DNA from 3 places in the Cupriavidus sp. KK10 genome. Region 1 is predicted to be linked to each of the others. Evidence: predicted binding sites of a transcription regulator. Region 1 holds the regulator's gene; each other region holds the start of a gene.

Region 1 (10,030 bases):
TCAGAACGTTTCACCCAGATGCCCCGCAAACCAGCCCCCCGTGCCGTTCCCGCCATCCCCGACGATATCCGCGTGCCGCCCGACTTCGGCGCCCGCGTGGTCGACTGGCAGCGCCAGCATGGCCGGCACGACCTGCCGTGGCAGAACACGCGCGACCCGTACCGCATCTGGCTGTCGGAGATCATGCTGCAGCAGACCCAGGTGAGCGCGGTGATCGACTACTTCCAGCGCTTTGTCTCGCAGCTGCCCACGGTGCAGGCACTGGCGGCGGCGCCTGCCGACCAGGTCATGGCGCTATGGGCGGGGCTGGGCTACTACTCGCGCGCGCGCAACCTGCACCGCTGCGCCATGCAGGTGGTGAGCGAGCACGGTGGCCGTTTCCCGACCGATCCCGCGCTGCTGGCCACGTTGCCCGGCATCGGCCGCTCCACCGCCGCGGCGATCGCCGCGTTCAGCGCCGGCGTGCGCTCGCCGATCCTGGACGGCAACGTCAAGCGCGTGTTCGCGCGCTGCTTCGGCATCCACGGCCATCCGGGCGAGCGCGTGGTGGAAACGCGCATGTGGCAGCTGGCCGAGCTGGCCTTGCCAGCGGCAGGCCCGCGCCAGGCCGAGGACATGATCGCCTATACGCAAGGGCTGATGGACCTGGGCGCCACGGTATGCTCGCGCGGCAAGCCGGCCTGCCTGGCCGATGCCGGCGCGTGCCCGCTGTCGGCCGACTGCGTGGCGCGCCGCGACGGTCTCACCGGCGTGCTGCCCACGCCCAAGCCGCGCGCGGCCATCCCCGAGCGCAGCACGGTGATGCTGCTGGTCCGGCGCCAGCGCGAAGTGCTGCTGCGCCTGCGCCCCGGCAGCGGCATCTGGGGCGGGCTGTGGAGCCTGCCTGAGATGCCGGTCGACAGCGTGCCCTTCGACGCGGAAGCCGCCGAGGCGGCGGCGCTCGACTATGCCAGCGCCTTCGGCAAGCCCGCGCGCGCCGCGCTGACCGGCGAGCTGACCCATGTGTTCACGCACTTCCGCCTGCTGATCCGTGCCATCCGGGTCGATGTGAGTGCGGACGGCGCAAGCCTGATGGCGCAGGACAGCGCCGCGGAAGCCGCGCAGCGCTGGATCTCGCTTGACGATCTCGATGCGGTGGGGATGCCCGCGCCGGTGCGCAGGCTGCTGGAGGACCAGGCGCGCGGCGGGCTGTTCTGAAGTCTGGGGTTGGGGATCCGCGCCTAGAGCATGTGGTTCTGGCGCATGTAGCGGTGCACGATCTCGATGCGCATGCCGGCATCGGGCAGCGCCATCAGCATCTGCTTGGCCTTGAGCGGCACCGGCAGCAACTCACACAGCCGGTTGGCGACCCAGCTCGGGTCGTCCCACAGGTAGGGCTCGTCGAACGGCAGCCGGTCAGGGTGCTCGGCGTGCAGCCGCGTGACAATGCGCCGCAGCGCATCCAGGCATTCGCCCAGCAGCTCCAGCTTGCAGTCGATGATGTCGGGGGGCAGCACCTCGGCGCGGGCGACCAGCAGGCCGTCGTCGCGGGTGTCATGGCTGACGATATGGAAGCGCTCGCGGCCGCGCGCGCGGATCAGCAGCACGCCCAGCTGCTCCATGTTGCAGTCGACGATTTCCGCCAGGCAGCCGACCAGCTCGGGCACGGTAGGCTGGTCCGGCCGGGCCACTTCCTCGCCGCTTTCGATCAGGCAAACGCCAAAGGGTGTGTTGTCGCGCAAGCAGTTGCGCACCATGTCGACATAGCGCGCCTCGAACACGCGCAATGGCAGCCGTCCACCGGGAAACAGCACGGTGTGCAACGGGAACAGCGGCAGGTTGTCGAGCGTCCGTGGCGGAACTTCTGATCCCGTGGGACGGTAGAGGTCGGTCGAGGACATGCAGTGCCAGCTTGGGTATCGCGCAGCAATGGGCCAGCCGGCCAACGCGGTGCGCAGATGCCAGTGATCCCAGTGGGCAGTCCCGCCTGCGTCAGCCCGCCGGTGCGAGCTCTCGGTGTCTCACCAGCACATTACCATGCGCCCGGAAGTAGTTGGCAAGCCTTTCCGTAATATAGACCGAGCGATGCTGCCCGCCGGTGCAGCCGATCGCCACGGTCAGGTAGCTGCGGTTGTCGGCAATGAAGCTTGGCAGCCACTTTTCCACATAGGCGCGGATATCCTCGGCCATTGCCAGCACCATTGGCTGGGCCTGCAGGAAGTCGATCACCGGCGTGTCACGCCCCGTCAGCGGGCGCAAGGCCAGGTCGTAATAGGGGTTGGGCAGCGAGCGCACGTCGAACACCATGTCCGCATCGCTGGGCACGCCATGCTTGAAGCCGAACGACTCGAACAGCAGCGTCAGCCGCTGGCTGTCGTCGCGGATCAGCTCCTTGATCCAGCTGCGCAGCGTATTGGTGCGCACATTGCTGGTGTCGATGCGGTGCGCGGCCTCGGCCAGCGGGCTCAGCAGCGCGCGCTCCATCTCGATCGCTTCCATCAGCGCGGTGTCGTTGAAGGCCGGTTCAACGCCAGGGCCCGGCATGCCGTCGGTACGCACCGACAGCGGGTGGCGGCGGCGCGTCTCGGAATAGCGCTGCACCAGTGCGTCGGTGCTGGCGGTCAGGAACACCACCTCGACCTGGTGCTCCGCGGCCAGCGCGCGCACGGTGTCGGGCAGCTGGTCGAGCGACTCGCGGCTGCGGATGTCAGTGGCGACGCCCAGGTGCGTATAGCCCTGGCTGTCGAGGTAGCGGGTCAGTTCCGGGATGAACTGAGCCGGCAGGTTGTCCACGCAGTAGTAGCCTGCGTCTTCGAGCACGTTCAGTGCGACGGACTTGCCGGAACCGGATATGCCGGTGATGAGGATGATGCGCATAGCAACTGAAGCATAGCATCACGTGATGAAGGCGTCATGACACCACGCACAAAGCAAGCATGGCGAACCTCGCGGTTCGCCATGCTTTTGCCGTCAGTTTGCAGCGCTGGCTGCGGCTCAGGCTGCCTTGGACAGGCATTCCTTCATGTAGGCCTTGTATTCGTCGCCCTTCTTGCCCTTGCCCGACTTGCTGCAGGAAGCCATTTTCTCCTGCTGGGTCTTGGACGCGCCCTTGGACAGGCATTCCTTCATGAACGCCTTGCGTTCGTCGCCCTTCTTGCCGGCGGCTTGCGTATTGCAGGCCTTCATCTTGTCCTGCTGGGCGTTGGCTGCGGGCTTGTCCGGGGTAGCCGGGGTGGCGGGCGTGGCAGGCATGGCCGGCGTTGCCGGTGCGGTGGCCGCTGGCTTGGCTGGCGTGGCGGGGGTTGCCGGCGTGGCCGTGGTCTGTGCAAAAGCGCTGGCGGCGATCATCGGGGTGACCAGCGCGCACATCGCGATCAGTTTCTTCATGCTTGCTCTCCTGGGTGTGGAAAACTTCATGGCCGCGCGCCATTGCCGGCGTTGCAGCTTCCGTAACGGGCGCGATGCCCATTACAGCACAAAACGGAGCATGCCTGAAGAACGTTGACGTTCTGCGTCAACGCCGTTGTAAGCAAATGAAAACGCTGGGGCTCAGAGCAGGCGGCCCTGGCCGCGCGAAACCGCATCGGCCTGCATCGCGGCGCGCTGCCGGTCCATGAAGTCGCGCAGCGTATCGATGCCGCGCAGGCGCAGGATGGTGTTGCGCACCGCGGCCTCGACCAGCACGGCCAGGTTGCGCCCGGCCGCCACCTGGATCTTGACCATGTGGATCGGCAGGCCCAGCACGTCCAGGTATTGCGAATCGAGCGGCAGCCGCTCGAACTCGCCGTCGTTGCGGCGCACCAACTGCACCACCAGTTTGATCTTCATCTTCCGCCGCACCGCGGTCTCACCGAAGATGGTCTTGATGTCGAGCAGGCCCAGGCCGCGCACTTCAAGCAGGTTCTGCAGCAGCGGCGGGCAGCGGCCTTCGATAAAATCCGGCCCCAGGCGCACGAAGTCCACGGCATCGTCGGCCACCAGCCCGTGGCCGCGCGAGATCAGTTCCAGGCCCAGTTCGCTCTTGCCCAGGCCCGATTCGCCCATGATCAGCACGCCCATGCCCAGGATGTCGAGGAAGACCCCGTGCATGGTCACGCGCGGCGCGGAGATGCGCGACAGGTACAGGCGCAAGTGGTCGATCACCGCGGCCGACGACACCGGCGTGGTGAACAGCGGCGTGGACGAGCGCGTGCAGCGCAGTTCCAGGTCGGGCGGCGGCTCCATGCCGTCGGCGATCACCAGGAAGGGCGGCTCCAACAGGATCAGCTCGCCCATTTGGCGCTTGCGGGTCTCATCGTCCAGCCGCTGGTAATAAGTGATTTCGGGCTTGCCGAGCACCTGGATGCGGTTGGGGTGGATCAGGTTCAGGTGGCCCACCAGGTCGGCGGCGGAGGTGGCTTCGCGGGCGAACTCCACGTCGAAGGCGCGGTCCGCGCCTTCCAGGCCGGCCACCCACGAGAGTTTGATGTCGGCTGCGTTGTCGTCGAAGATGGACTGGGAGGTGACGCCGGTGAGTTCCATGCGGTATGACTGGTGGGGCGGTTTGCGAAGCGCCTGGCGCCTGCCCGGTCTGGTGCCGGCCCGCCTGGGGGATCAGGGGATCAGGGATGCCATGCGATCAGCAACTGATGGACGGCATCGGGCGTCGGCAGCGTGGCCAGTCCTTCGCGCATGTCGCGGTCGGAAAGCAGTTGCGCGATTTCTGACAGGATTTCCAGGTGCTGCTGCGTAGCCTGTTCGGGCACCAGCAGGAAGATCAGCAGCGATACCGGCTTGCCATCCGGCGATTCGAACGGAATCGGCTCGGCCAGGCGCATGAAGGCGGCCAGCGGCTGCTTCAGGCCCTTGATGCGGCCGTGCGGGATCGCCACGCCGGCGCCCAGGCCGGTGGATCCCAGCGACTCGCGCGCGAACAGGTTGTCCGTCACGATGGCGCGCGCCACACCATGGTTGTTCTCGAAGAGGAGCCCGGCCTGCTCGAACACACGCTTCTTGCTGGTGACGCTGACGTCCAGGGTGATGTTGCCGGGTGGCAGCAATTTGGCCAAACGATTCATGGGCGATGCGCAGGATTTCAGTTAGCGGGCAGATCGTTCCGCGGGGCAGTGGGCTGGCTCCGGGCTGCCGTTGGCCTGGCCGGAGGCGTCCGGCCCATTATAGAGCAGCGACTACCCCCGTATTGTGCAGCGCAGCGGGGCAAGCCGGTGCAGAACGATACATGGTGATGCAATCGTGCCTCCGGGCCGGGAGCCGGCGCACCGATGCGGGGCGCGGCCAGGATTCCCTCTCTTTGTATGGCGCAGCATACACCTTGGCGCTGCGCTTGCGAACACTCTTGCCCATTCGGGTGAAAAGCGTTGGCTCCGGCGCCACAGCCGGGCCGCACCGCCAGTGCGGGCGCGGCATGCCGGCGGCAACCCGGAACGCAAGGGCGCAAAAAAGCCGCGCTTCGTGGCGCGGCTTGCCTGTTCAATCCTGATTCAGCAGCCCGCTGCGGGGCTGCCGGGCACGGTCATTGCTGCATTTGCGCTGCGGCCATCTGGTACTTGACCGCTTCGCGGTCGTGGCCTTGCACGCGATCCTTGTAGCGGATCACCTGACGGTCCAGCTTGTCGACGAGTGCGTCGATCGCTGCATATAGGTCTTCGTGATGCGCCTCGACAAAGATGTCCTTGCCCTTGAGATGTAGATTAATTTCCGCGTACTGACGCCGGTCCTTTTCCTTGTGGTTGTCGACAGAGAGCAGCACGCTAACGCCAATGACCTGATCGAAATGCCTGACGATTCGCTCCAGCTTCGTTTCCACGTACTCACGCAGAGGGGGCGTGATGTCCAGGTGGTGTCCACTGATCTTGAAGTTCATAGCGCTTCTCCTTCTGAAAGAGCCTCACCAGGCAGGCGGTGGGCTCGGCTACAAAGACTTGCGGAGATTGACTGCGGGGATCTTCAGGGCTTCGCGATACTTGGCAACAGTGCGGCGCGCAACAACAAAGCCTTGCTCACCCAGCAGTTCGGCAATGCGACTGTCGGAAAGGGGATTCCTCGGGTCTTCGGCTCCTATCAGTTGCTTGATCAAGGCGCGGATGGCCGTTGATGAAGCCGCGCCACCGGTTTCGGTGGACACGTGGCTGCCGAAGAAGTACTTCAGTTCGAAAGTACCCATCGGCGTTGCCATGAATTTATTGGTCGTCACCCGGGAGATGGTTGACTCGTGTAAACCCAGTGTATCGGCAATCTCCCGCAAAACCAAGGGGCGCATGGCGATTTCGCCGTGACTGAAAAAGTTCTTTTGACGCTCGACAATGGCCTGCGAGACACGCAGGATTGTGTCGAACCTTTGCTGGATGTTCTTGATCAGCCAGCGCGCCTCTTGCAGCTTTTGCTGCAGTCCGGCCGTGCCGGACTCACCCTTCGCGCCACGCAGGATTTGGGCATACATATCGTTGATGCGCAGCCTCGGCATCACATCCGGATTGAGCTGCGCGATCCAGCCGCCGCCACCCTTGCGCACGAACACGTCCGGCACCACAAAGTCCGCTTCCGGGCGGCTGTACGCATGGCCGGGGTAGGGCGCCAGCGAGCGGATCAGTTCGTGTGCGGACTTCAGTGCCACTTCATCTACCTGCAGCGCCTTCTTCAGCCGCGTGTAGTCGCGTACTGCGAGCAACTCCAGGTGATTGCTAACGATGTTCAGCGCCAGTTCGCGTTGCGGGTGCGTCAGGCGTCGCAACTGCAGGGCCAGGCACTCGGCGGCGTTGCGCGCACCCACGCCGGGCGGGTCGAAACTCTGCAGCAGCGTGAGGATGGCGTGGACTTCGTCGATCTCGAACTCGAGTTCTTCCGGCAACTCCGTGCAGATCTCCTCAAGCGATGCGCTCAGGTAGCCATCGTCGTCGAGCGATTCGATCAGGAAGATGGCCAGGCCTTTGTCGCGCGCCGAGATCTTCAGCGGCGTGAGCTGCTCCATCAGGTACTCGCGCAGCGTGGGCTCGGCCTCGCGCAGCTGCATCGGCGTTTTTTCATCCTCGTCGCCCTGGGGGCGGCGGGCAAAGTCGTCCAGGCTCCAGTCGCCGCTGCCGTAGTCGTCGCCGTTGCCGCTGTCGCCATAGCTGTCGTCGTCACCCGCGCCGTCGGCGCGAGCCTCGCCATTGCCCTGGGGCTCAGCCGGGGCGGGCGCCGGTGCGCTCTGCAGGTTGACCGAGCCGTCGGCCGCCACGCGCAGCGGGCTTTCGATCCAGTCGTTCTCGCGCTCGAGCAGCGGGTTTTCCGTCAGCGCCTGTTCGACCTCTTGCTGCAGTTCCAGCGTGGAGAGCTGCAGCAGCCGGATCGACTGCTGCAGTTGCGGGGTCAGGGCCAGATGCTGGGAAAGACGGAGCTGTAGCGACGGTTTCATGCGAGCTATTCTATGCGCATCTTTCCGTTGTTGGAACGGAAATTGCTATCGCTTATGCGGTCCGATCGCCGCTGGCTGTGGGAGGGCCCACGCGCGCCCGCGAAGAGGCCTGCCGCTCGCGGGCAGGCCGTTAAGTCACATGCGGAAGTTCTCGCCCAGGTAGACGCGCCGCACTGCGTCATTGGCGATGATTTCCTCGGGCTGGCCCGCGGCCAGCACCGTGCCTTCGCTGATGATGTAGGCGTGGTCGCAGATGCCGAGCGTCTCGCGCACGTTGTGGTCGGTGATCAGCACGCCGATATTGCGTGCCTTGAGGAAACTGACGATGCGTTGGATCTCGCCCACGGCGATCGGGTCCACGCCGGCGAAGGGTTCGTCCAGCAGGATGAAGCGCGGCGACGACGCCAGCGCGCGCGCGATTTCGACACGGCGGCGCTCGCCGCCCGATAGCGACAGCGCCGGGTTGTTGCGCAGGTGCGCGATCTGCAGGTCGTCGAGCAGCGAATCCAGGCGGCGCTCGATCTCGGTCTTGGGCAGCGGCTTGCCGTTGCTCACCTGAAGCTCCAGCACCGCGCGGATGTTCTCTTCGACGTTGAGCTTGCGGAACACCGAGGCTTCCTGCGGCAGGTACGACAGCCCCATGCGCGCGCGCTCGTGGATCGGCAGGCCGCTGATGTGGTCGCCGTCGAGCACGATATCGCCTTCGTCCAGCGCCACCAGGCCCACGATCATGTAGAACGAGGTGGTCTTGCCCGCGCCGTTAGGCCCGAGCAGGCCGACCACCTCGCCGCTCTTCACGTCGAGCGAGACGTCCTTGACCACCGTGCGCGAGCCATAGCGCTTCTTCAGGTGGCGCACGACCAGCGTGCTGCCGCCGGGAAGGACGGTGGAGGCTTCGACGGAAGGCTTGTCGGCGATGGTTGCGGTATCGGTCATTGGCACGGTCTGGCGTTCAGGCGTTTCTGGCGCGGGCAGGCAAGCCGGCGCCAGGCGTCAGGGTTTGTTGGCAGGCGCGGGCGCCGTCTTCAGGTCCAGCGGCGAGCCGCCATTGCCCGTGGCGCCGGCCTTCTGGTCCTGGCGCGGCGACAACACCGCGCGCACGCGACCGGACGGATTGGCGGCCGCGGCGTCGCCACTGCCGCCGCCGGCGGCCGTGTAGAACTCCTTGCGGCTGTCATAGGTCAGCACCGCGCCGCGGATCTCATCGACCTGCTTGGCGCCCTGCAGGCGCGCCATGCGGGCATTGCCGATCAGCTTGGAGTACTCCTGCTTGCCGTCGTACTCGATGCGGTCGCCCCAGCCGTCGATGTATTCGTCGACGCCTTCGCGCTTCTGGCGGATGTAGGCCTGCTTGCCCGGCTTGGCGGTGGCTACCGCGAACTGGTAGCCCTCGGGGTCGGTGCGCAGTTCGGCGGCGTCGGACTTCAGGATCATGGTGCCCTTGGTTAGCACCACGTTGCCGGTCAGCGTATAGATCTGCTTGACGTCGTCGTAGCTGGCGTTGTCCGCCTCCAGCACCATCGGCTTGTCGCGGTCCGCTCGCTCGGCCAGGGCGGGCTGGGCCAGCAGGCCGAAGGCCATGGCCAGGGCGAGCAGAGCCGGGGCGGTGCGTCGACGGGACGATGTCGTCAGGGAAGCAGTCATGTTGGCAGGGGTTGCTTGAGGGCGTCTGGGTATGTTGGTGCGGGTTGGTGCGGCCCCCGGGCCGGGGCTCAGGACCCCGGCGCGCGGCCTGGGGACGGCCCGGTGATGATGGTGCCGCGTACATTGCCGAGCAATTGTACTTCGCGCGTGACGTTGTTGAAGATCAGGCCGTTGGCGGTCATCACCGACGGGCCGCGCGTCAGCTTGACTGGCTTGTCGGTCTTGACGATGTCGTCATTGATCAGCAGCTGGAAATAACTGGATGCGGCGGTCAGCTGCGGGTCCTTGGACACGTCCACGCCCTGCTGGCGCATGACGAAGCCGTTGCCGTACAGGTCGATCACCGAGCCCTCGGCGTTCATGCGGCCCATATCGGCGCGGGCGGTGACCGGCGGGCGGTCCGGCTCGTACGCGCGCATGGCGGGCCGGGTCACTTCGTAGGTCTGGTCGTCCTCGAAATGGACCATGCGCTCGCCGGTGAAGCGGATCTTGGTGCTGCCGTCCGGCGCCAGCTCGGTGGCCGAGAAGCGGTCCATGAAGTAATCAGGCTCATGCTTCTTGGTGCTTTGCGCGGCCAGGTCTTCCTTGGGGGAGTTGATCTGGACCAGCCAGAACGTGCTGCCCGCCACGAAGGCCATCAGCAGCAGCGGCAGCAGCCGCATGACGATGCCGCTGAGGGAGGCGAGGAGTGCCTGCATGGTGTCCTTGGCGTTGTGCCGGTTGTGCCGGGCCCGCGCCCGCTCAGATGACCTTGGCGCGGGTCAGGTCGTGGATATGCAGCGCGCCGGTCAGGCGGCCGTCGTCGTCCACCACCAGCAGCTGGTTGATGCGGTTGGCTTCCATCACCTGCACCGCCTCGACGGCGAGCTGGTTCTCGTTGACCACGTGCGGGTTGCGGTGCATGACCTCGCCGATGGGCACGGTCTTCCAGTCGCGCGGGGTTTCCAGCAGGCGGCGCAGGTCGCCGTCGGTGAAGACGCCGATGGCGTGTCCGTCCGGATCCACCACGGCGGT
Region 2 (10,030 bases), 650 kb from region 1:
CTCCTTCCGGGTACAGCGGCTTCTGCACCAGCAGCGGCCCCTGGTGGCGCCGCTCGGTCAGCGCGGTGCGTTCGCCGCGCTGCGCAAAGCGCAGCCGCAGGGTGGCCTGCCATGCGGCCGGCACGGCGAGGGCGGAAGGAAAATCGGGATGGCGCATGGCAAGGACAGCCGGCGGTGGGGACGCGCGCAAGGGCGGGAGTTGCAAGCAATCATAGCGCGCTGTCCGCCTTGGCGGAAGCAGCGTATGGCCCACAAATCCCGGCGCTGCCGCGCAGCCGCCCTACACGGCGATCAGCTCCCGCACGCCGTCCTGCTCCATGCTGGCGCCGGCACCCCGCGCCACCACTTCGCCGCGGCTCATCACCACGTAGTGGTCGGCAATATGCCGCGCGAACTCGTAGTACTGCTCGACCAGCAGCACTGTCATGCCGAACTCGTCAACCAGCAGGCGCAGCGCCCGGCCGATGTCCTGGATGATGGAAGGCTGGATGCCCTCGGTGGGCTCGTCCAGGATCAGCAGGCCCGGCTCGCTCATCAGCGCGCGCCCGATCGCCAGTTGCTGCTGCTGGCCGCCGGACAGGTCGCCGCCGCGGCGCAGCCGCATGGTGCGCAGCACCGGGAACAACTGGTAGATCCGGTCCGGCACGCCGGACGGCCGCGCCCGGCTGGCGGCGCCGATCAGCAGGTTTTCTTCCACCGTCAGCCGCGGGAAGATCTCCCGGCCCTGCGGCACATAGGCCAGCCCGGCAGACACGCGTTCATACGGCGCCTTCTTCTCCAGCGCCTGCCCTTCCCATTGGATGCTGCCGCTGCGCGTGGGCACCACGCCCATCAGGCACTTGAGCAGCGTGCTCTTGCCCACGCCATTGCGGCCCAGCAGCGTGGTCAGCTTGCCGGCGGGCACGTCGAAGCTGACATTGCGCAGGATATGGCTGCCGCCGTAGAACTGGTTCAGTGCATTGACCTGCAGCATGCTTATCTTCCCAGGTAGGATTCGATCACGCGCTCGTCGCGCTTGACGCTGTCGAGCGTGCCTTCGGCCAGCACGCTGCCCTCGGCCAGCACCGTGACCTGGCCGGCATCGCCTGCGAGCGCGGCGACGAACTCCATGTCGTGCTCGACCACCATCATCGAGCAGCTGCCGCGCAGGCCGTTGAGCAGCGCCGCCAGCTGCATGGTCTCTTCATCGGTCATGCCGGCCACCGGCTCGTCCAGCAACAGCAGCTGCGGCTGCTGCATCAGCAGCATGCCGATCTCCAGGCGCTGCTTCTGCCCGTGCGACAGCAGCCCGGCGGGCCGGTAGGCCTCGGCCTCCAGTCCGGTCAGCGCCAGCGTTTCCTCGATGCGGCGATGCCCCTCTGCCGTCAGCCGCGCGCGCAGCGACGACCACCAGCGCTTGTCGGCCTTCATCGCCAGTTCCAGGTTCTCCCACACCGCGTGCTGCTCGAATACCGTCGGCTTCTGGAACTTGCGGCCGATGCCCACCTGCGCGATGCGCGGCTCGGTCATCCGCATCAGGTCGATGGTCTGGCCCAGGAACACGCGCCCGCTGACATTGGCATTGCGCGGCCCGGTCTTGCCGGTGATGACATCCATCATCGTGGTCTTGCCGGCACCGTTGGGGCCGATCACGCAGCGCAGCTCGCCATGGTCGATCGACAAGGTCAGCTTGTTCAGCGCGCGGAAGCCGTCGAACTGCACCGTCAGGTCTTCCAGGTACAGGATCGGCCCGTGCGAGACATCGATGGTGCCAGGCTCGACGATGCGGCCCAGGCCGGTGGCATCGCCGCTTTCGGCCTGGCCGTGCTGGAGTGCGGCATTCATGCTTCACCTCCGGTGCGGCCTGCCACGGCAGGCGCGGAAACAGGGTCTGCAGCGGCTGGCGGTGCGGCCGCACGCCGCTCGCGCAGCCGGTTCCACAGCCCGGTCACGCCATCGGGCAGGTACAAGGTCACCAGCACGAACATCGCACCCAGCAGGAACAGCCAGTATTCGGCGAAGTGGGCGGTGAACAGGGTCTTGGCGCCATTGACCAGGAATGCGCCGATCACCGGCCCGATCAGCGTGCCGCGCCCGCCCACGGCAACCCACACCGCCATCTCGATCGAGTTGCCGGGCGACATCTCGCCAGGGTTGATGATGCCCACCTGCGGCACATACAGCGCACCCGCGATGCCGCACAGCACTGCCGAGAAAGTCCACACGAACAGCTTGTAGCCCAGCGGGTTGTAGCCGGAGAACATCACCCGCATCTCGGCATCGCGCACTGCGGTGACCACGCGCCCGAGCTTGGACGTGACGATGTAGCGGCAGGCGATGAAGCCCGCCAGCAGCGCCAGGAAGGTCAGCACGAACAGCGCCGTGCGCGTCTGCGGCGCCGCAATCGCAAAGCCGGCAATGCGCTTGAAGTCCGTGAAGCCGTTGTTGCCGCCGAAACCGGTCTCGTTGCGGAAGAACAGCAGCATCGCCGCATACGTCATCGCCTGCGTGATGATCGACAGGTACACGCCCTTGATGCGCGAGCGGAAGGCAAAGAAGCCGAACAGCCACGCCAGCACGCCCGGCACCAGCACCACCAGCAGCAGCGCGTAGCCCAGGTGCTCAGTGCCGTGCCAGAACCAGGGCAGCTCCTTCCAGTCGAGAAACACCATGAAGTCCGGCAGCTCGCTCTTGTACACGCCCTCGCGCCCGATCGCCCGCATCAGGTACATGCCCATGGCGTAGCCGCCCAGCGCGAAGAACAGCCCGTGGCCCAGGCTCAGGATGCCGCAGTAGCCCCACACCAGGTCCAGCGCGATCGCGGCCAGCGCAAAGCACATGATCTTGCCGACCAGCGTCAGCGCATAGGCCGACAGGTGCAGCGGATGGCCCTCCGGCAACACCAGCGCGCACACCGGCACGCCGATGCCGACGATCACCGCCAGCGCCGCCAGCGCCATCCAGCCGCGCCGCGAGAACAGCGCCTGGCGCTCAGGCACGGCAAGCCGGAACGGGGTAGCGGAAGAATTCGATTGGAATCGCTGCATCATGCCTCCGCGCTGCGCCCCTTGAGCGCGAAAAGTCCCTGCGGCCGCTTCTGGATAAACAGCACGATCAGCACCAGGACAAAGATCTTGGCCAGCACCGCGCCATAGAAGGGCTCGATGAACTTGTTGATGATGCCCAGCCCGAAAGCGCCGACGATGGTGCCCGCCAGCTGCCCCACCCCGCCCAGCACCACCACCATGAAGGAATCGATGATGTAGGCCTGACCCAGGTCGGGACCGACATTGCCGATCTGCGACAGCGCGCAGCCGCCCAGCCCGGCAATGCCGGCGCCAAAGGCAAAGGCGTAGCTGTCGACCTTCCAGGTGCGCACGCCGACGCAGGCCGCCATGGTGCGGTTCTGCGTGGTGGCGCGCACGAACAGCCCGAGCCGCGTGCGGTTCAGCACCGCCCACGCCACCGCCACCACCGCCAGCGCGAACAGGATGATGACGATGCGGTTGTAGGGAATCACCAGGCCCGGCATCCACTCGATGCCGCCGCTCATCCACGCCGGGTTGGCCACTTCCACGTTCTGCGCGCCGAACAGCGTGCGCACTGCCTGCATCAGCAGCAGGCTCACGCCGAAGGTGGCCAGCAGCGTTTCCAGCGGGCGGCCGTACAGGTGGCGCAGCACCAGCCGCTCCAGCACGAAGCCCACCACGGCTGCCGCCAGGAACGAGGCCGGCAGCGCCGCCGGCAGGTACCAGTCGAACGCACCCGGCGCGTAGGCGCGGAACAGCGACTGCACCACGTAGGTGGCATAGGCGCCGATCATCAGGAATTCACCGTGCGCCATGTTGATGACGCCGATCAGGCCATAGGTAATGGCCAGCCCCAGCGCGGCCAGCAGCAGCACACTGCCCAGGCTCAGCCCGGCGAACAGGTTGCCGATCAGCTCGGCGCGGCGCTGGTCGCTGCGCAGCGTGTCCAGCGCCTGCTGCGCGGCCAGGCGCACGTCGGCATCGGGCTCGCGGTAGTTGCCGGCACTGTCGCGCTCCACCAGCGGCGCCAGCTTCTGGCGGCTCTGCGGGTTGCTGTCGCTGCCGAGGATGCGGATGGCTTCAAGCCGCGCGTCATGCGCTGCCGGATCGGCCGGCTCGGCCAGCACCAGGTTGGCCCAGATCACGTCCAGGCTGGTGCGCAGGCCGGCATCGGCCTCGTTCTTGCGCGCGGCTTCGACCGCGGCGCGCGAGGCGCTTTCCGGCTGGGCGCGCAGCGTGGCGACCGCCTGCGCACGCACCGCGATGTCGGGTGACTGCAGCAGCAGGCTGCTGGCGGCGCTGTCGACCAGCGCACGCAGGCTGTTGTTCAGGGTCAGGGACTCCAGTTCGTCGGCTTTCACCGCGACCGGCTTGCCGGTAATGGCATCGACGGTCTTGTCGCCGTCCTGGCGCACCATGCCGACCGATGGTGCATATTGCAGCGCGTCGTCCTGCAAGGCTTTCAGGATCGGGCCGGCTTCCGCCGGGGGTGCCTTGGCTAGTGCGGCCAGCGCGGCGGTCTTGGCATCGAAATCGTCTTCGGCCAGCGGCTTCAGGTCGGCCTGCGTCAGCGCCGCGGCCCACGGCGCAGCCGCCAGCAGCAGCGCCGCCAGCAAGGCGCGCAGCCATGGCATGGCCATTGTCGGAAGTAGTTTGGGCATAGTGGCTGGCGCAGTGGCGGCGCTTCAGCGCCTTGTTGTTCTGGGTGTGCGAAAGGGGGCGATGCGCTCCCCTCCCCCGCCTTGCGGGAGAAGGAAGCCATCGTCAGGGGCCGGACTGGCGTCCGCTTACATCACCTTGTCCGGCTTGCCTTCATTACCCGCGATGAACGGGCTCCACGGCTGCGCACGCACCGCCTTCGGCGTCTTCCACACCACCGAGAACTGGCCATCACCCTTCACTTCGCCGATCATCACCGGCTTGTACAGGTGGTGGTTCTCGCCCATGGTCAGGGTGAAGCCGTCCGGTGCCTTGAAGGTCTGGCCGTACATGGCGGCGCGCACCTTGTCGGTGTCGGTGGTGCCGGCCTTCTTCACGGCCTGCGCCCACATGTGAATGCCGACGTAGGTGGCTTCCATCGGATCGTTGGTCACGCGTTTGTCGCCGCCGGGCAGATTGTTGGCCTTGACCCATGCCGCCCACTGCTTGCGGAAGGCATCGTTCTCGGGGTTCTTGACCGACATGAAGTAGTTCCATGCGGCCAGGTGGCCCACCAGCGGCTTGGTATCGATGCCGCGCAGTTCCTCTTCACCCACCGAGAACGCCACCACCGGCACGTCCTTGGCCTTCAGCCCGGCGTTGCCCAGCTCCTTGTAGAACGGCACGTTGGAGTCGCCGTTGATAGTGGAGATCACCGCGGTCTTGCCGCCCTGCGAGAACTTCTTGATATTGGCGACGATGGTCTGGTAGTCGCTGTGGCCGAACGGGGTGTAGACCTCTTCGATGTCCTTGTCGGCCACGCCCTTGCTCTTCAGGAAGGCGCGCAGGATCTTGTTGGTGGTGCGCGGGTAGACGTAGTCCGTGCCCAGCAGGTAGAAGCGCTTGGCGCCGCCGCCTTCCTTACTCATCAGGTATTCCACCGCCGGGATCGCCTGCTGGTTGGGCGCTGCACCGGTGTAGAAGACGTTCTTCGACATCTCTTCGCCTTCATACTGCACCGGGTAGAACAGCAGCGAGTTCAGTTCCTCATAGACCGGGAGCACCGACTTGCGCGACACCGAGGTCCAGCAGCCGAAGGTCACTGCGACCTTGTCCTTGGTGATCAGCTGGCGCGCCTTTTCCGCGAACAGCGGCCAGTTCGAGGCCGGGTCCACCACCACCGGCTCCAGCTTGCGTCCCAGCACGCCGCCGCTCTTGTTGATCTCATCAATGGTCATCAGGGCCACGTCCTTCAGCGACGTCTCCGAAATGGCCATGGTGCCGGACAGCGAATGCAGGATGCCGACCTTGATCGGCTCCTTGGACTGCGCCAGCGCCAGCGGGCTGGTACCGATCATCGCCGCGGCGGCTATCGCCGACAGCTTCAGCATGTCACGTCGTTGCATTTTGCAGCTCCCGTTTATGGTGTTGGTCAGGGACTACGCTCCCCGGGTGATGCTTCTGCAACTAGCGTGCCATGGAGGCAAACGGCCTGATACCCACTGCGCCGGCGGCAGACGGCCTGCTGGCGCGGCGCGCAGGCGCTACCGCTGCCGGCGATCGCGTATCCGCACCAGGGCAGTGCGGGCGGCGCGCGCACCACTCCCGTGCATCGGTGCAATTCCGTGCGGGCGGCATGCGAAAGGCGCCAGGCGCTGCGCGCCCCGCACCAGGGCCGGGCACCATGCCCCAAGGCTGGCATGGGCAAAAAAAAGGGCCCCTTCCGGGGCCCCGCTTTCGATGCCAGGACGCTGGGTCCTTACATCACCATCATGTTGGCGTTCAGGTTGTGCATGATCCACAGCGAACCCGCCACCACGATCACCAGGATCAGCGCGGTGAACAGCAGCGCGATCACGTTGCTGCGCTGCTCAGACGACGTGTCCAGGTGCAGGAAGTACTTCAGGTGGACCAGCATCTGGACCACGGCCATGCCGAGGATGATCCAGAGGATGGTGCCCTTGTCCATGCTGCCGTCCATCACAAGCTTGAACGGGATCACGGTCAGGATCACGGCCAGGATGAAGCCGATCGCGTACGACTTGAAGCTGGCGTGGGTGTCGTGGCCCGCGTGCGAATCGTGCGAGTCGTGGGCGCCGTGCGCCGCCGGTGCGTTGTGTTGTGCCATCACAGATGTCCCATCAGGTAGACCACGGTAAACACGCCGATCCAGACCACGTCCAGGAAGTGCCAGAACAGCGACAGGCAGGTCAGGCGCTTGGTCAGGGTCGGGGTGATGCCCTTCTTCGACAGTTGCCACATCAGCACGATCATCCACAGCATGCCGCTGGCAACGTGCAGGCCGTGGGTGCCGACCAGGGTGAAGAATGACGACAGGAACGCGCTGCGGCCCGGGCCGGCACCTTCGGCGATCAGGTGATGGAACTCGTTGATTTCCATCGCCATGAAGGCCAGGCCCAGCAGGAACGTGACGCCGAGCCACACCTGCACGCGGCTCAGGCTGCGGTTCTGCAGCGAGATCATCGCCATGCCGTACGTGATCGAGGAGAACAGCAGGATGAAGGTCTCCACCAGCACGTAGTTGAGCTCGAACAGCTCCTTCGCCGACGGGCCGCCTGCCAGCTCGCCGCGCAGCACGGCGAAAGCCGCGAACAGTCCGGCGAAGATGATGCAGTCGCTCATCAGGTAGATCCAGAAGCCATACACCGTATTGGCACTGGTATCGTGGTGCGCATGGTCATGGCCGTGCGCGTCGGCGTGAGCCGAGGCGCCTGCCTGCGCGGGGATGCGGTCTAGGACTTGAGTCGACATGGTTCTCAGGCTTGCGAAGCAATGCGCTGCAGTTGGCGCGTTTCGATCTGCTCGACCTCGGTGGCCGGCACGTAGTAGTCGATGTGGTCGTCGTTGCTGCGGTGGATGAACGCCCAGATCATGCCCACCAGGCCAACCGCGGCCATCCACCAGATATGCCAGGTCAGGGCAAAGCCGAACACCAGGCTGAAGGCGCCGATGATGAAGCCCGCGCCCGTGTTCTTGGGCATGTGGATCTTCTCGTAGCCTTCGGTCGGCAGGGTCTCGCCGCGGGCCTTCATGTCGGCGAACGCGTCCAGGTCACGCACCACAGGGGTGTGCGCGAAGTTGTAGAACGGCGGCGGCGACGAGGTGGCCCACTCCAGGGTGCGGCCGCCCCACGGGTCGCCGGTCACGTCGGCCAGCTTCTTGCGGTCGCGGATCGACACCACGATCTGCAGCACCTGGAAGAAGATGCCCAGCGCCACGAACACCACGCCGACCACGGCCAGGTACAGCCACGGCGTCCAGGCCGGGTTGTCGGTGTGGTTCAGGCGGCGGGTCATGCCCATCAGGCCCAGCACGTACAGCGGCATGAAGGCGAAGTAGAAGCCCACCAGCCAGCACCAGAAGGCGTACTTGCCCAGGCGCTCGTTCAGCTTGAAGCCGAACGCCTTCGGCCACCAGTAGGTGATGCCGGCCAGGTAGCCGAACAGCACGCCGCCGATGATCACGTTGTGGAAGTGAGCGATCAGGAACAGGCTGTTGTGCAGCACGAAGTCAGCAGCCGGCACGGCCATCAGCACGCCGGTCATGCCGCCGATCACGAAGGTGATCATGAAGCCCAGCGTCCACAGCACCGGCGTGGTCATCTGGACCCGGCCGCGGTACATGGTGAACAGCCAGTTGAAGATCTTCACCCCGGTCGGGATGGAGATGATCATGGTGGTGATGCCGAAGAACGCGTTGACGTTGGCGCCCGAACCCATCGTGAAGAAGTGGTGCAGCCACACGATGAACGACAGCACCATGATGGCGGCGGTCGCGTACACCATGCCCTTGTAGCCGAACAGCTTCTTGCCCGAGAACGTGGCGATCACTTCAGAGAAGATGCCGAACGCCGGCAGGATCAGGATGTACACCTCGGGGTGGCCCCAGATCCAGATCAGGTTCACGTACATCATGGCATTGCCGCCACCATCGTTCGTGAAGAAGTGCATGCCGAGGTAGCGGTCCAGGCCCAGCAGCGCCAGGGTCACGGTCAGCACCGGGAAGGCGGCCACGATCAGCACGTTGGTGCACAGCGCGGTCCAGGTGAACACCGGCATGCGCATCAGGGTCATGCCCGGGGCGCGCATGCGCAGGATCGTCACCAGGAAGTTCACGCCGGTCAGCAGCGTGCCCAGGCCTGAGATCTGCAAGCTCCACAGGTAGTAGTCCACGCCCACGCCCGGGCTGAAGTCCAGGCCCGACAGCGGCGGGTAGGCCAGCCAGCCGGTCTTGGCGAATTCACCGACGCCCAGCGAGATATTGACCAGCATGGCGCCCGCGACGAACAGCCAGAACGAGAGCGTGTTCAGGAACGGGAAGGCCACGTCGCGCGCGCCGATCTGCAGCGGCACGACCAGGTTCATCAGGCCGGTCATGAGCGGCATGGCCACGAAGAAGATCATGATCACGCCGTGGGCGGTGAAGATCTGGTCGTAGTGCTCAGGCGGCAGCACGCCGGTCGCGCCATTGGTGGCGAGCGCCAGCTGGGCGCGCATCATGATCGCGTCGGAAAAGCCGCGCAGCAGCATGATCAGGGCGACCAGGCAGTACATCACGCCGATCTTCTTGTGGTCGACCGAGGTGAACCACTCGTTCCAGAGGTAGCCCCACTTCTTGAAATAGGTGATCGCGCCTAGCAGCGCGGCCCCGCCCACGGCGACGCCGGCCAGAACGACCATGATGATCGGCTCATGAAACGGAATCGCCGACAAACTCAACTTGCCAAACATCATTGCTCCTAGGATTGCGCGCCCAGCGCCAGCTTGGCCGGCGTGGTCATCGACAGCTGCTCTTCACCGAGGGTGTTGCGCGACGTGCAGATCGGGCCGCCCTTGAACCCGTCGGCGGCGACAGCCGTGCCGCTGTGGTCCATGTACTTGTGCAGGATGTTGCGGAAGAGCTGGTCTTCCACCTTGCCGTAGTACGTGACCGGCTCCTTCTCGCTGGGTTGTGCCAGCGTCTTGTAGCCTTCAACGCCCAGTTCGGTGGACGAGGCGCGAACCTTGGCGACCCACTGGTCGAACTCGTAGTTCGACATGGCCATCGCCTTGAACTTCATGCCCGAAAAACCACCGCCGCTGTAGTTGGCGGACACGCCGTCGTAAGAACCGGCTTCGTTGGCGATCAGGTGGAGCTTGGTCTCCATCCCTGCCATGGCGTACACCTGGCTGCCCAGTTGCGGGATGAAGAACGAATTCATGTTCGAATCCGAGGTGATCTTGAAGTTCACCGGGGTGTCGACCGGGAAGGCGATCTGGTTGACCGTGGCGATCTTCAGTTCCGGATAGATGAACAGCCACTTCCAGTTCAGCGCCACCACCTCGACGGTGACCGGCTTCTTGCTGGATTCAAGCGGCTTGTAC
Region 3 (10,030 bases), 2.3 Mb from region 1:
CCTGCCAGCGGTCCGCGCGCTGGTCGACGGCGCCACTTTCAAAATGGCGCCAGCGGCTGTGGTACGGCACCTGCAGGTCCGGATAGCGCTGGCGGATGGTGCTGGCGACATAGTCGGCAATTGCATGCACGCGGTCCGGATGCCAGGTGAAAAGCTCGGACGCGCCGCTGGCCACGTGTTCGGTGACCGCCGCGCAATGCGTGCGCACCGCCTCGGCACACAGCAGCGCCGAGGCGGGATGCCCTTCCGGCACCGGGCTCAGCCAGCCGGCACCCGGCCGCATCTCGTTACCTGTGCCCTGGCGGTCCATGCCGGGCTTGCCATCCTCGGGAAACATCGTCATTCGTTCAACCCCCTGCCCTTTGCCAGGGCCAGTTCGTTCGCATCCGGCGGCGTGTAGTGCGTAAAGTAGCCGGCGGCCACCTTGGCATCGATCTCGACACGGGCATCGGCGGGGATCAGGGCCTCGGGGATGGCCACCTGCTCGACCACCTCGATGCCCTGCGCCACCAGCGCGCCATGCTTCATGTTGCTCATCGACGCCCAGCGGTCGATGCGGCGGATGCCCAGCCAATGGAACACATCCGGCATCAACTCCTGGAAACGCATGTCCTGCACGCCTGCCACGCATTCGGTGCGGGCAAAGTAAGTCTCGGCACGGTCGCCGCCCACCTGCCGCTTGCGGGCGTTGTAGACCAGGAACTTGGTCACCTCGCCCAGCGCGCGGCCCTCCTTGCGGTTGTAGACCACCAGCCCGACACCGCCCTGCTGCGCCATCTCGATGCACACCTCGATGCCATGTGCCAGATACGGCCGGCAGGTACAGATGTCTGACCCGAACACATCCGATCCGTTGCATTCATCGTGCACGCGGCACGCCACGCGGGTCTCGGGCTTGCCCAGCTGGCTGACGTCGCCGAAGAAGTACAGCGTCATGCCGCCGATGGGCGGAAGGAACACCTTCAGGTCCGGCCGCGTCACCAGTTCCGGGAACATGCCGCCGGTCTGCTCGAACAGGCTGCGGCGCAGCACGCTTTCCTTGATGCCGAAACGGGCCGCCAGCCCGGGTAGGTACCACACCGGGTCGACCGCCGCCTTGGTCACCCGCACGTCGCCATTGGCATGGAGGATGTCGCCGTCGGGCTTGAGCCGGCCGGCCGCAATGGCCGACACCAGCTCCGGCATGTTGATATGCGCACGGGTGACGGCGATGGTCGGGCGAATATCCACGCCGGCCGCGATGCGGTCGGCAAAGACGGTGGAAACCAGGTGGCCCCAGGGATCCAGCGAGACAATTTTCTCCGGGTCGCCCCATTGCGGATGCGGCCCAATGGCTTCCGCCGGCGCGGTATCGGTCAGGTCGGTGCGATGGTCGCGCTGCAAAGCGCCCGCGGCAACCGCCAGGGCCCGGTAGATGGCGTAGGCGCCAGCATGAGTGCCGATCACATTGCGCTGTGCCGGATTCGCCAGGCTGGCGATGACCGGCCCGCGCTCGGCCGCCGTGGGGGCGCCCCAGTGGATGGGCTCGGCCGGCTTGTCGCGGCGTGCGTGTGAGGTGAGGACGATATGGTCGGACATGGCACCCTCGGTTCCCGATGGAATCCTGACCAAATGGTCAGGTTTACGATTCCATACTAGGCAACCTTTGTGCCATCGCCCAATGCCCGTTTACGCGAGTGTTGCGGCAATGTGTGTGGCGCCGAACGCAAGTCCGCGCTGGCGGCATGCACGCATCGCGTGCCGGCGGCGGGACATCGCGGGTGCATACGCACCAACAAAAGGCGCGCACGGCCATGCGGGCACGGCGCCGTCCGGGGCAAACCGTGCCGCCGCTGCGCGGCGGTGCCTGCAAGCATTACACGCTTTGCCGGCCGGCGGGGTCGCGGCCGTTGCCCAGCAGCGCACGCAGCGCCGCCAGCGGCTGGGCGCTTTCGATGTAGCGATAAAACAGCACGCCGGCCACATTGCTGAGCCCCCACGCGGCAACCATGCCGAGCGCGTTCAGCACCGGCTGGCCCGGCGCCAGGTTCGACACCAGCGCGTTGACCAGCAGGCAAACCGGAAAGTGAACCAGGAACACCGAATAGGAAATGCGCCCGAAGAAGCCGACCACGCGCGCCCGCGGCCAGCGCTCCAGCCAGCCGCCGCGGCGCGCCACCGCCAGCAGCAGCGCAGTGGCAAGCGCCACCGCGATGCGCAGCCGGAAATCCACCGCCAGCGCCGCCAGCGCGACCGCGCCGATAAGCAGCAGCGGCAACACCGGGCGGCCGGCGTTGGACGCCCAGTAGGCCAGCGCCCCCATGCCATAGGCGCCGAAGAAGTACACGGCCCAGATATCCCACGCGGCATCGCGGTTGAACCAGAACAGCGACGCCACCGCCACCAGCGCCACGATGCCGATGCTGGCCCCGGCACCCGCCGGCGCTTTCCCGCCCGCCACGGCGCGCGCGGCCCACAGCGCGCCCAGCAGCAGCGCAAACAGCTGCAGGTCGATAGCCACGTACCAGACCCCGGCCGAGAGCGCATCGACATCGAGCACGTTATGCAGCAGCGTCACGTGCGCCAGGAACTGCAGCAGGCCGGGCGGCGCGGGGATCGAGTCGTGCACCATCCAATGGCGCGCCAGGGCGGCACCGGCAATGCTGAGCAGCAGCGCCGCGGCAAAGGGCACCACCAGCTTCTGGTAGCGCCGCCACAGCACCAGCAGCGGATGCTGGCGGATCTCCAGCCGGCCATGCGGCGCCAGGCTGCGCGCGGCGAGAAAGCCGCTGATCACTAGGAAGACCTGCACAGCGATGCGGGCGTAGTCGTACAGCCAGTCCACCAGCCCCGGGGCCAGCCGATACGCGGTATCGGACATCGGGCCATAGAAGGCCAGGTGATGGAGCACGATCAACTGGGAGCTGACCGCTTTCAGGGCGTCGATGCAAGGCAGGCGCGACGGACGAGGGCTCATTGTTATAGGAATGCTGCAATTGCCACGGAAGGCGCGATTCTACCTGCTTGCACCGGCTCTAATATGGCGCATACGCCACTACCTATAGATTCGTTACACACTGCCCCGGCTTGTTGCGAGTTTGCCGTCGCGGCCCAAAATTCAACTGTCGGGTGGATAGGGGGGACGTCAGGCTTGAACCACGCATTCAAGGGACGTTTCTTTGTGCGCCAGTAGGCTAAGCTACAATCACCATTGCCACTGGGGCCCGCTTATGCAGCACCGCACGCTCTTCTCCCGCGCCGGTCACGCCTTCCGTTGCGGCTTGGCTGTGTGCTCCCTCATCGCCCTTCTGTCCGCGGCCCTGGCGGGATGCGAGGGAGTCCCGCGGGATACCGCGGCGACACCGCCACCGCCCCGTCAACCGATTGCGCCCAGCGACGACGTGTACCCCGCCCCGACCACGGTGCGCGACACGAGACCTGCGGCGCGCACTCCGTAGGCAGCATTTGCCGGCCGCGCCCCAGCAACCGCGGCCTGATTAGCCGGCCGAGCGCTGCAAGCGCATCGATACCGAAAAGCTGTCCGCGGGATGCACCGTCACCGAGACTTCGAACGTCTCGCCGGCCGCATCCATATAGCGCCGCACGATCTTCAGCGCCGCGGCGCCAGGGTCCAGCCTGAGCGCGTCAGCAACGCGCCGGTCGCTGACCGCAACCGCGCGCACATCCTGGTAGATCTCTGCAATCTGCCGGTCATAGCGTGACTCGATCAGCGTGCTGACCAGCGTGTCGGGCGACTCCCGCACCATCTCGCCGATCTCCGCATAGGCAGGATCCACGTAGACATCGGTCCACGCCATCGGCGTGCCGTCCTTGCCGCCATCCATGCGCAGGCTAGAGATGCGCAGCCAACGCGCACCGGGCGCGCAGCCGATTTCCGCCGCGACGTCGGCCGGCACGGCAACCTCCTCGACCGACTGCACCACGCGCAGGTGCTCCGCGCCGAACTGCACCAGGTCATCCACCGACGCCAGCGACGGCCGGAACACCGGCCGCGGCCTGGCCGATTCCACCCGCGTGCCCACGTTCTTGCGCCGCGACACCAGTCCCAGCTGCTGCAACTCCTGCAGCACCGCACGGATGGTGTAGCGGCTGGCCTGGTACTGCTCGCACAGCTCGAATTCGGTGGGCAGCAGCGACCCGACCGCGTAGCGGCCGGTGGTGATCCCCTCGATAAGTTGCCTGCTGATCTCTGCTGGATTGGATTTATTCATGACCGCCTGCCGCGTCACAACCATTGAACGCGGGTTAACCCTCATTTTCTAAATATGTTCGAACATATTTAATGTGGATATGTTCGAACATATTACCGGACTGCCCCTTTCCCCTCAAGGTAGCACCATGACCCTGTTCTCTGCCCCCACCGCCAGCACCGTCGTTGATTCCATCCTGTTCCGCGATGCCTTTGGCACCGCCAAGATGCGCCAGATCTTCTCCGATGTGGCGCTGATCCAGCGCTATATCGACGTCGAGGTCGGGCTCGCCAGGGCCGAGGCCAGGGTCGGCGTGATCCCGGCGGAAGCAGCCGAGGTCATCGCCCGCGAATCGCGCCTGGAGCGCATCGACTTCGACCACATGCGCGAGGAGACCGACATTGTCGGCTATCCGATCCTGCCGCTGGTGCACCAGCTGGTAGCGATGTGCGGCGAGGCCGGGCGCTACGTGCACTGGGGCGCCACCACGCAAGACATCATGGACACCGCGGTCGCGCTGCAGGTGCGCGACGCGCTCGACAGCATCGACGCCGATATCCGCGAACTGCGCGGCATCCTGGCCGACCTGGCGGTGAAGCACCGCGACACCCCGATGGCGGGCCGAACCCACCTGCAGCAGGCGCTGCCGGTGACCTTCGGCTACAAGGTGGCGATCTGGCTGGCCATGTTCGACCGCCACCAGCAGCGCCTGGCAGAACTGCGCCCCCGCGTGGCCGTGGTCGAATTCGCCGGCGCCGCGGGCACGCTGGCGTCGCTGGGCGGACAAGGCGACAACAAAGGCTTCGTCGTGCAGGAAGCCCTGGCTGAAGAACTGGGCCTGGGCGTTCCCGCAACCACCTGGCACGTGGCGCGCGACGGCTTTGCCGAGGCAGTGAACCTGCTCGCACTAATCACCGGCTCGCTCGGCAAGATCGCGCTCGACATCATGATCATGGCGTCGACCGAGTTCGCCGAGGTCTACGAGCCCTTCGTCAAGGGCCGTGGCGCCAGCAGCACCATGCCGCAGAAGCGCAACCCGATCTCCAGCGAGCTGATGCTGGCGGCCTCCAAGGCGGTGCGCCAGCACGCCGGCCTGATGGTCGACGCGATGGTGCAGGACTTCGAACGCGCCACCGGCCCCTGGCATGCGGAATGGATCGCCATCCCCGAGAGCTTCATCCTGAGCGCCGGCGCGCTGCACCAGGCCAGGTTCGCGCTGGGCGGCCTGATCGTCGATGAAGCCCGCATGAAGCACAACCTGGGCATCTCCAAGGGCCTGATCGTGGCCGAGGCCGTGATGATGGGCATGGCCCCCCATATCGGCCGCCAGCAGGCGCACGACGTAGTCTACGACGCCTGCCGCACCGTCAACGAACACGGCGGAACGCTGGCCGACGCGCTCGCCGCGCTGCCCGAGGTCACCCAACACTTCGACCGCGCCACCATCGACCGCATGACCGATCCGGCCAACTACCTGGGCCTCGCGCCGCAGATGGTCGACCGCGCCATTGCCCTTTCCAAGCAATCCGCAGCCTGAAACCGCAGACCAGTCGCCCGGCATGCCGCTGAACAAGGCACAGGCGATCTGCCATCACAAGAACACCGACACAGGAGACAAACCCCATGAACCCCATCAGCAAGCTGGCCGCGTGCGCGGCACTGGCCATCGCCACGGCGGCGGCCGCTACCCCGGCGTTGGCCCAGGCCTGGCCGACCAAGCCGATCACCTGGATCGTCCCGTTCGCAGCGGGCGGACCGACCGACGCGCTGGCGCGCACCATTGCCGAGCGCGTCTCGCGCGAGGTCGGCCAGTCGATCATCATCGAAAACTCGCCGGGCGCCGGCGGCACTGTCGGCGCGGCCAAGGCGGCGCGCGCGCCGGCTGACGGCTACACCATGCTGGTGGGGCACATGGGCTACATGGGCGCGGCCCCCGCGCTGTACAAGAAGCTGCCCTACGACCCGGTCAAGGATTTTGCGCCGGTGTTCCGCTTCCCGGATACGCCGATGGTGCTGATGGTGCGCAAGGACCATCCCGCCAAGGACGTGCGCGCGCTGGTCGAGTACGGCAAGAAGAACCCGGGCAAGCTCAATATCAGCAACGCCGGCATGGGCTCCACCTCGCACCTGGTGGCGACGCTGTTCGCCGCGTCGGCGGGTATGCAGGTGTCGCTGGTGCCGTACAAGGGCGCCGGCCCCGCGCTGATCGACGTGATCGGCGGGCAGGTGGATGGCATGTTCGACCAGACCAATACCGCGCTGCCGCAGATCACCGAGTCCAAGGTGCGGCCACTGGCGGTGACCTCGGCCACCCGCGTGGCGCAGCTCAAGGATGTGCCGACGCTGGCGGAGTCGGGGCTGCCCGGCTTTGAAGCCAGCACGTGGTACGGCATCTACGCGCCCAGGGGCACGCCGCAGGCCGTGGTCGACAAGATGCAGCAGGCCTACCTGAAGGTGATGAGCGACAAGGCCTTCACCGGCAAGATGACCGCACAGGCAATCCAGATGCTGCCGCCTGAGCAATACACCGCCGCGGCGCTGGGCAAGCACACCCAGTCCGAGATCACCCGCTGGAAGACCGTGGCGGCCAAGGCCAACATCTCGCTGGACTGAGCACCATGTCCGGATTGCGCATAGAACACGACGCCTTCGGGCCGGTCGACATCCCCGCCGACCGCTACTGGGGCGCCCAGACGCAGCGGGCGCTGGCGATCTTCGAGGTCGGAGAAGAACGCTTCCCCGCCTGCCTGGTCCACGCCTTCGGCGCGCACAAGATGGCGGCGGCCAAGGCCAACCTGCGCTGCGGCGTGCTGGATGCCGCCATCGCCGAGGCCATCATCGCCTCCGCGGCCGAGTTGCGCAGCGGCCAGTTCGACAGCCATTTTCCGCTGACCATCTGGCAGACCGGCTCGGGCACGCAGACCAATATGAACGCCAACGAGGTCATCGCCAACCGCGCCAACGAGCGGCTAGGCCAGGCCCTGGGCACGCGCGCGCCGGTGCACCCGAACGACCACGTCAACGCGTCGCAGTCTTCCAACGACAGTTTCCCGACCGTCATGCACATGACCGCCGCGCTGGAACTGGAAGACCGCCTGCTGCCCGCGCTGGCGCTGCTGCGCGACACCCTGCGCGAGCGCGCCCACGCCTTTGCGGATGTGCTCAAGATCGCGCGCACGCACCTGATGGATGCCGTACCCATGACCATGGGCCAGGCCTTCGAAGGCTTCACCGCGCAGGTCGATCACGCCATCGAGCGCGTGCGCGACGCCCTGCCCCGCATGCTGTTGCTGCCGCAGGGCGGCACTGCGGCCGGCACCGGCCTGAACGCGCCGGCGGGCTTCGCCCAGGCGTTTTGTGCGGAAGCCAGCCAGCTGACGGGCCTCGCCTTCCGCCCCAACCCGTGCAAAGTCGAGGGCATGGCCGCGCACGATGCACTGGTCGAACTGTCCGGCGTGCTCAACGTGATCGCCGTCTCCTTCACCAAGATCGCCAACGACCTGCGCTGGCTCGGCTCGGGCCCGCGCTGCGGGCTCGGCGAGCTGCTGATTCCGGAGGACGGCCTGACCTCGTCGATCATGCCCGGCAAGCGCAACCCGACCATCGCCGAGGTAATGATGCAGGCCGCCATGCAGGTAGCCGGGAATCATGTCACGGTGACCATGGCTGGCGCCTCCGGCAGCTTTGAACTGAACGTGGCCAAGCCGGTGCTGATCTACAACGTGCTGCAGTCGGTGCGCGTGCTGGCCGACAGTGCGCGGGTGTTCGCGCAACGGCTGGTGCAGGGGCTGGTCCCCAACCAAGATCAGCTGGCACGCAACCTGGACAGTCCGCTGCTTGCGGTGACCGCGCTCAACCCGGTGCTGGGCTACGACCGTGCAGCGCAGATCACGACGCATGCCGTTGCGAAGGGAATTTCGCCGCGGGAAGCCGCGATTGCGCTAGGATTTCTGAGCGGTGAGGAATTTGACCGGCTGGTGAACCCGATGCGTCTGGCGAAGGGGAACCCATAGGCATCAACCGCTGCGGCGATACTCACGGTCGCGAAATTGCTGATCACTTAGTCGTCTGCTTTCGGCCAGGACGAGACTTGCTACGACCCACGCGGCGGTGACCGCGTTATGGCAAGCTACAGTCACGCCTCGATCAAATGTCCGATACCTATGACCAAGCGCAAACCATGGATCTATGGAAGTGCCATCATCGGCCGTGACTGCTTGCAGCAAGACAGCTCATTCGATGCTCTAGTGAAAGAAGGGGGGTAAAGCCGTCAGCACAAAGTTCGTCGGCTTCAGCATTTCTCAGCAGTGCCCCCATCTTGCATCAATCGGCTGGTTGGCGACATCGCGTTACCAGCCGAGGCAAGGATCACGCCGACGCTTCAGGCGACGCTACAGCCGGAACCACTTTCTTCGCCGAAGCCCGCTTCTTCGTCACAAATTTCACTGCGATCGCCTTCGGGCCTGCTTTCGCGGCAACCTTGCCCTTAGTACCGGGTGCGGCCTTTTTCGCGACTGCTTTCGTTACGGCAGCTTTACTGCCCGTCGCCTTCTTGGCGCCTGCAGCCTTGGCCTTCTTCGCCAAGAGCTTGTCCTTTGCCGCTTGCTTTTCAAAACGGGCCGCGGCCTTTGCGGCTTCCACTGCCTGGGCAACCTCGCGCTTAGCCGCTTCAATTGCCTTCTTCGTGTCGGCGCGCAGCTTCAGCAAGCGCTTCTTCGCTGCCTGTGCCTCGCGGGCAAGCACGCTGGCCTTTTTCGTTGGCACGACCACCTTCTTTGCGGCAGGCTTGCCCTTGGCAGTTGCACTTACCCGTGTCGTTTTAGTTGTTGCGACCATGTTTTGTTATTCATAGTTGTGAGTGAAGCGCGGAGTATAACCGCACGAGTGGCGTTACATAATAGAGGTCAGTTTCTTCTTTATGTTGCGTCCAAGCGCGATCAGTTGGCGACTGAGATGCTGCCCCCTCTTCCGCAGCGCTTTCTTATTGGTATGTGGTACGTTCGCCAACTCAATCAGAGAAGCTCAGAGTGCAGCGATTCCTCGCCGCTTCCCTCCACATTGCAGGTGCCGCCGAAGGTGGACTACCGGCTGGCCGATTGGGACTTGGTTGCCTGACAGCAGGGTTGCGGCATATCGGGGCATGCTCGAATCATGGCGCATACTCCCGCGCCTGGACAACGGAGCGGGCTCAGACCAACCGCCCCGTTGCCCTGCCATGCTCAGGACAGGCACTCCCCGCTGTCGCGCGCGTCGCTGCGCGCGCCGTCGGTGAAGCCATCGCGCGAGCTGATGCGGGCGCCATCGGTGTAGGGGTCAGGCTTGCGCATGCCGTCTAGGTACGGATCAAAGCCACGGACCGCACACACGGACCTGCCCTGATGCGCGACCACGGGCAGCATGGCGGCCTCGGTGGCCGGACTGTGCGCGCCATCGGTAAAGGCGTCGCGCTGGCCGTTGTGTTCCGGCGCGGCAACGATCAGCGCATCAGCATATGCACCGGCGTGGGCGGTCTGGCTGAGCCCGGCGGCAAGTGCGGCAGCGGCAAGCAGGGTCTTGGCAAGGGTCTTATGCATTGCAATCTCCAACAGGGGTGTCGGCGGCGTTGCCGCGACGGCACTCCTCGTGCAGGCGATCAGCTACGGAACGGTATCGCCCGCACGGGACCGCCTCTGCCGTGCAAGCCGTTTCCTGGCGTGGGCCGGCTGCCATCCCATCGTGGCAGCGGCGTCGCGCCGGACTCCTGGATAAGGGGTACTTGCGCCCGATGTCGCAAGCGTGTTGCGTCAGGCGGGCCTGATGTTCTGATTTACGCGGAACAGGTTGGCCGGGTCGTATTTGCG

What was found. The regulator sigma-54, encoded in region 1, starts transcription at its own class of promoters, with help from an activator protein. The targets are predictions, from matches to a motif close to TGGCANGNAANCTGCTTT.
Region 2: a site for sigma-54 is predicted at 6,107-6,124, ahead of urtA (urea ABC transporter substrate-binding protein). Genes of this name have one in related genera too.
Region 3: a site for sigma-54 is predicted at 1,636-1,653, ahead of KB879_RS13165 (GTP cyclohydrolase II). Genes of this name have one in related genera too.

Annotation. Positions count from the first base shown of each region.
Region 1 is NZ_CP073677.1:438,162-448,191, forward strand. Features, by position in the region: gene mutY (A/G-specific adenine glycosylase) at 19-1,197, shown strand; gene KB879_RS02275 (LON peptidase substrate-binding domain-containing protein) at 1,221-1,880, opposite strand; gene rapZ (RNase adapter RapZ) at 1,972-2,856, opposite strand; gene KB879_RS02285 (PsiF family protein) at 2,974-3,366, opposite strand; gene hprK (HPr(Ser) kinase/phosphatase) at 3,529-4,500, opposite strand; gene ptsN (PTS IIA-like nitrogen regulatory protein PtsN) at 4,581-5,036, opposite strand; gene hpf (ribosome hibernation-promoting factor, HPF/YfiA family) at 5,492-5,842, opposite strand; gene KB879_RS02305 (RNA polymerase factor sigma-54) at 5,891-7,372, opposite strand; gene lptB (LPS export ABC transporter ATP-binding protein) at 7,508-8,308, opposite strand; gene lptA (lipopolysaccharide transport periplasmic protein LptA) at 8,366-9,016, opposite strand; gene lptC (LPS export ABC transporter periplasmic protein LptC) at 9,085-9,714, opposite strand; gene KB879_RS02325 (SIS domain-containing protein) at 9,758-10,030, opposite strand, start outside.
Region 2 is NZ_CP073677.1:1,085,502-1,095,531, reverse strand. Features, by position in the region: gene KB879_RS05375 (urease accessory protein UreD) at 1-157, opposite strand, end outside; gene urtE (urea ABC transporter ATP-binding subunit UrtE) at 281-973, opposite strand; gene urtD (urea ABC transporter ATP-binding protein UrtD) at 976-1,824, opposite strand; gene urtC (urea ABC transporter permease subunit UrtC) at 1,821-3,026, opposite strand; gene urtB (urea ABC transporter permease subunit UrtB) at 3,026-4,648, opposite strand; gene urtA (urea ABC transporter substrate-binding protein) at 4,796-6,052, opposite strand; gene cyoD (cytochrome o ubiquinol oxidase subunit IV) at 6,406-6,774, opposite strand; gene cyoC (cytochrome o ubiquinol oxidase subunit III) at 6,774-7,418, opposite strand; gene cyoB (cytochrome o ubiquinol oxidase subunit I) at 7,424-9,397, opposite strand; gene cyoA (ubiquinol oxidase subunit II) at 9,406-10,030, opposite strand, start outside.
Region 3 is NZ_CP073677.1:2,771,984-2,782,013, forward strand. Features, by position in the region: gene KB879_RS13160 (URC4/urg3 family protein) at 1-343, opposite strand, end outside; gene KB879_RS13165 (GTP cyclohydrolase II) at 340-1,578, opposite strand; gene KB879_RS13170 (acyltransferase) at 1,856-2,956, opposite strand; gene KB879_RS13175 (GntR family transcriptional regulator) at 3,477-4,211, opposite strand; gene KB879_RS13180 (adenylosuccinate lyase family protein) at 4,339-5,727, shown strand; gene KB879_RS13185 (tripartite tricarboxylate transporter substrate binding protein BugD) at 5,814-6,803, shown strand; gene KB879_RS13190 (lyase family protein) at 6,809-8,203, shown strand; gene KB879_RS13195 (fumarate hydratase) at 8,559-9,026, opposite strand; gene KB879_RS13200 (hypothetical protein) at 9,410-9,763, opposite strand; gene KB879_RS13205 (FAD-binding oxidoreductase) at 9,974-10,030, opposite strand, start outside.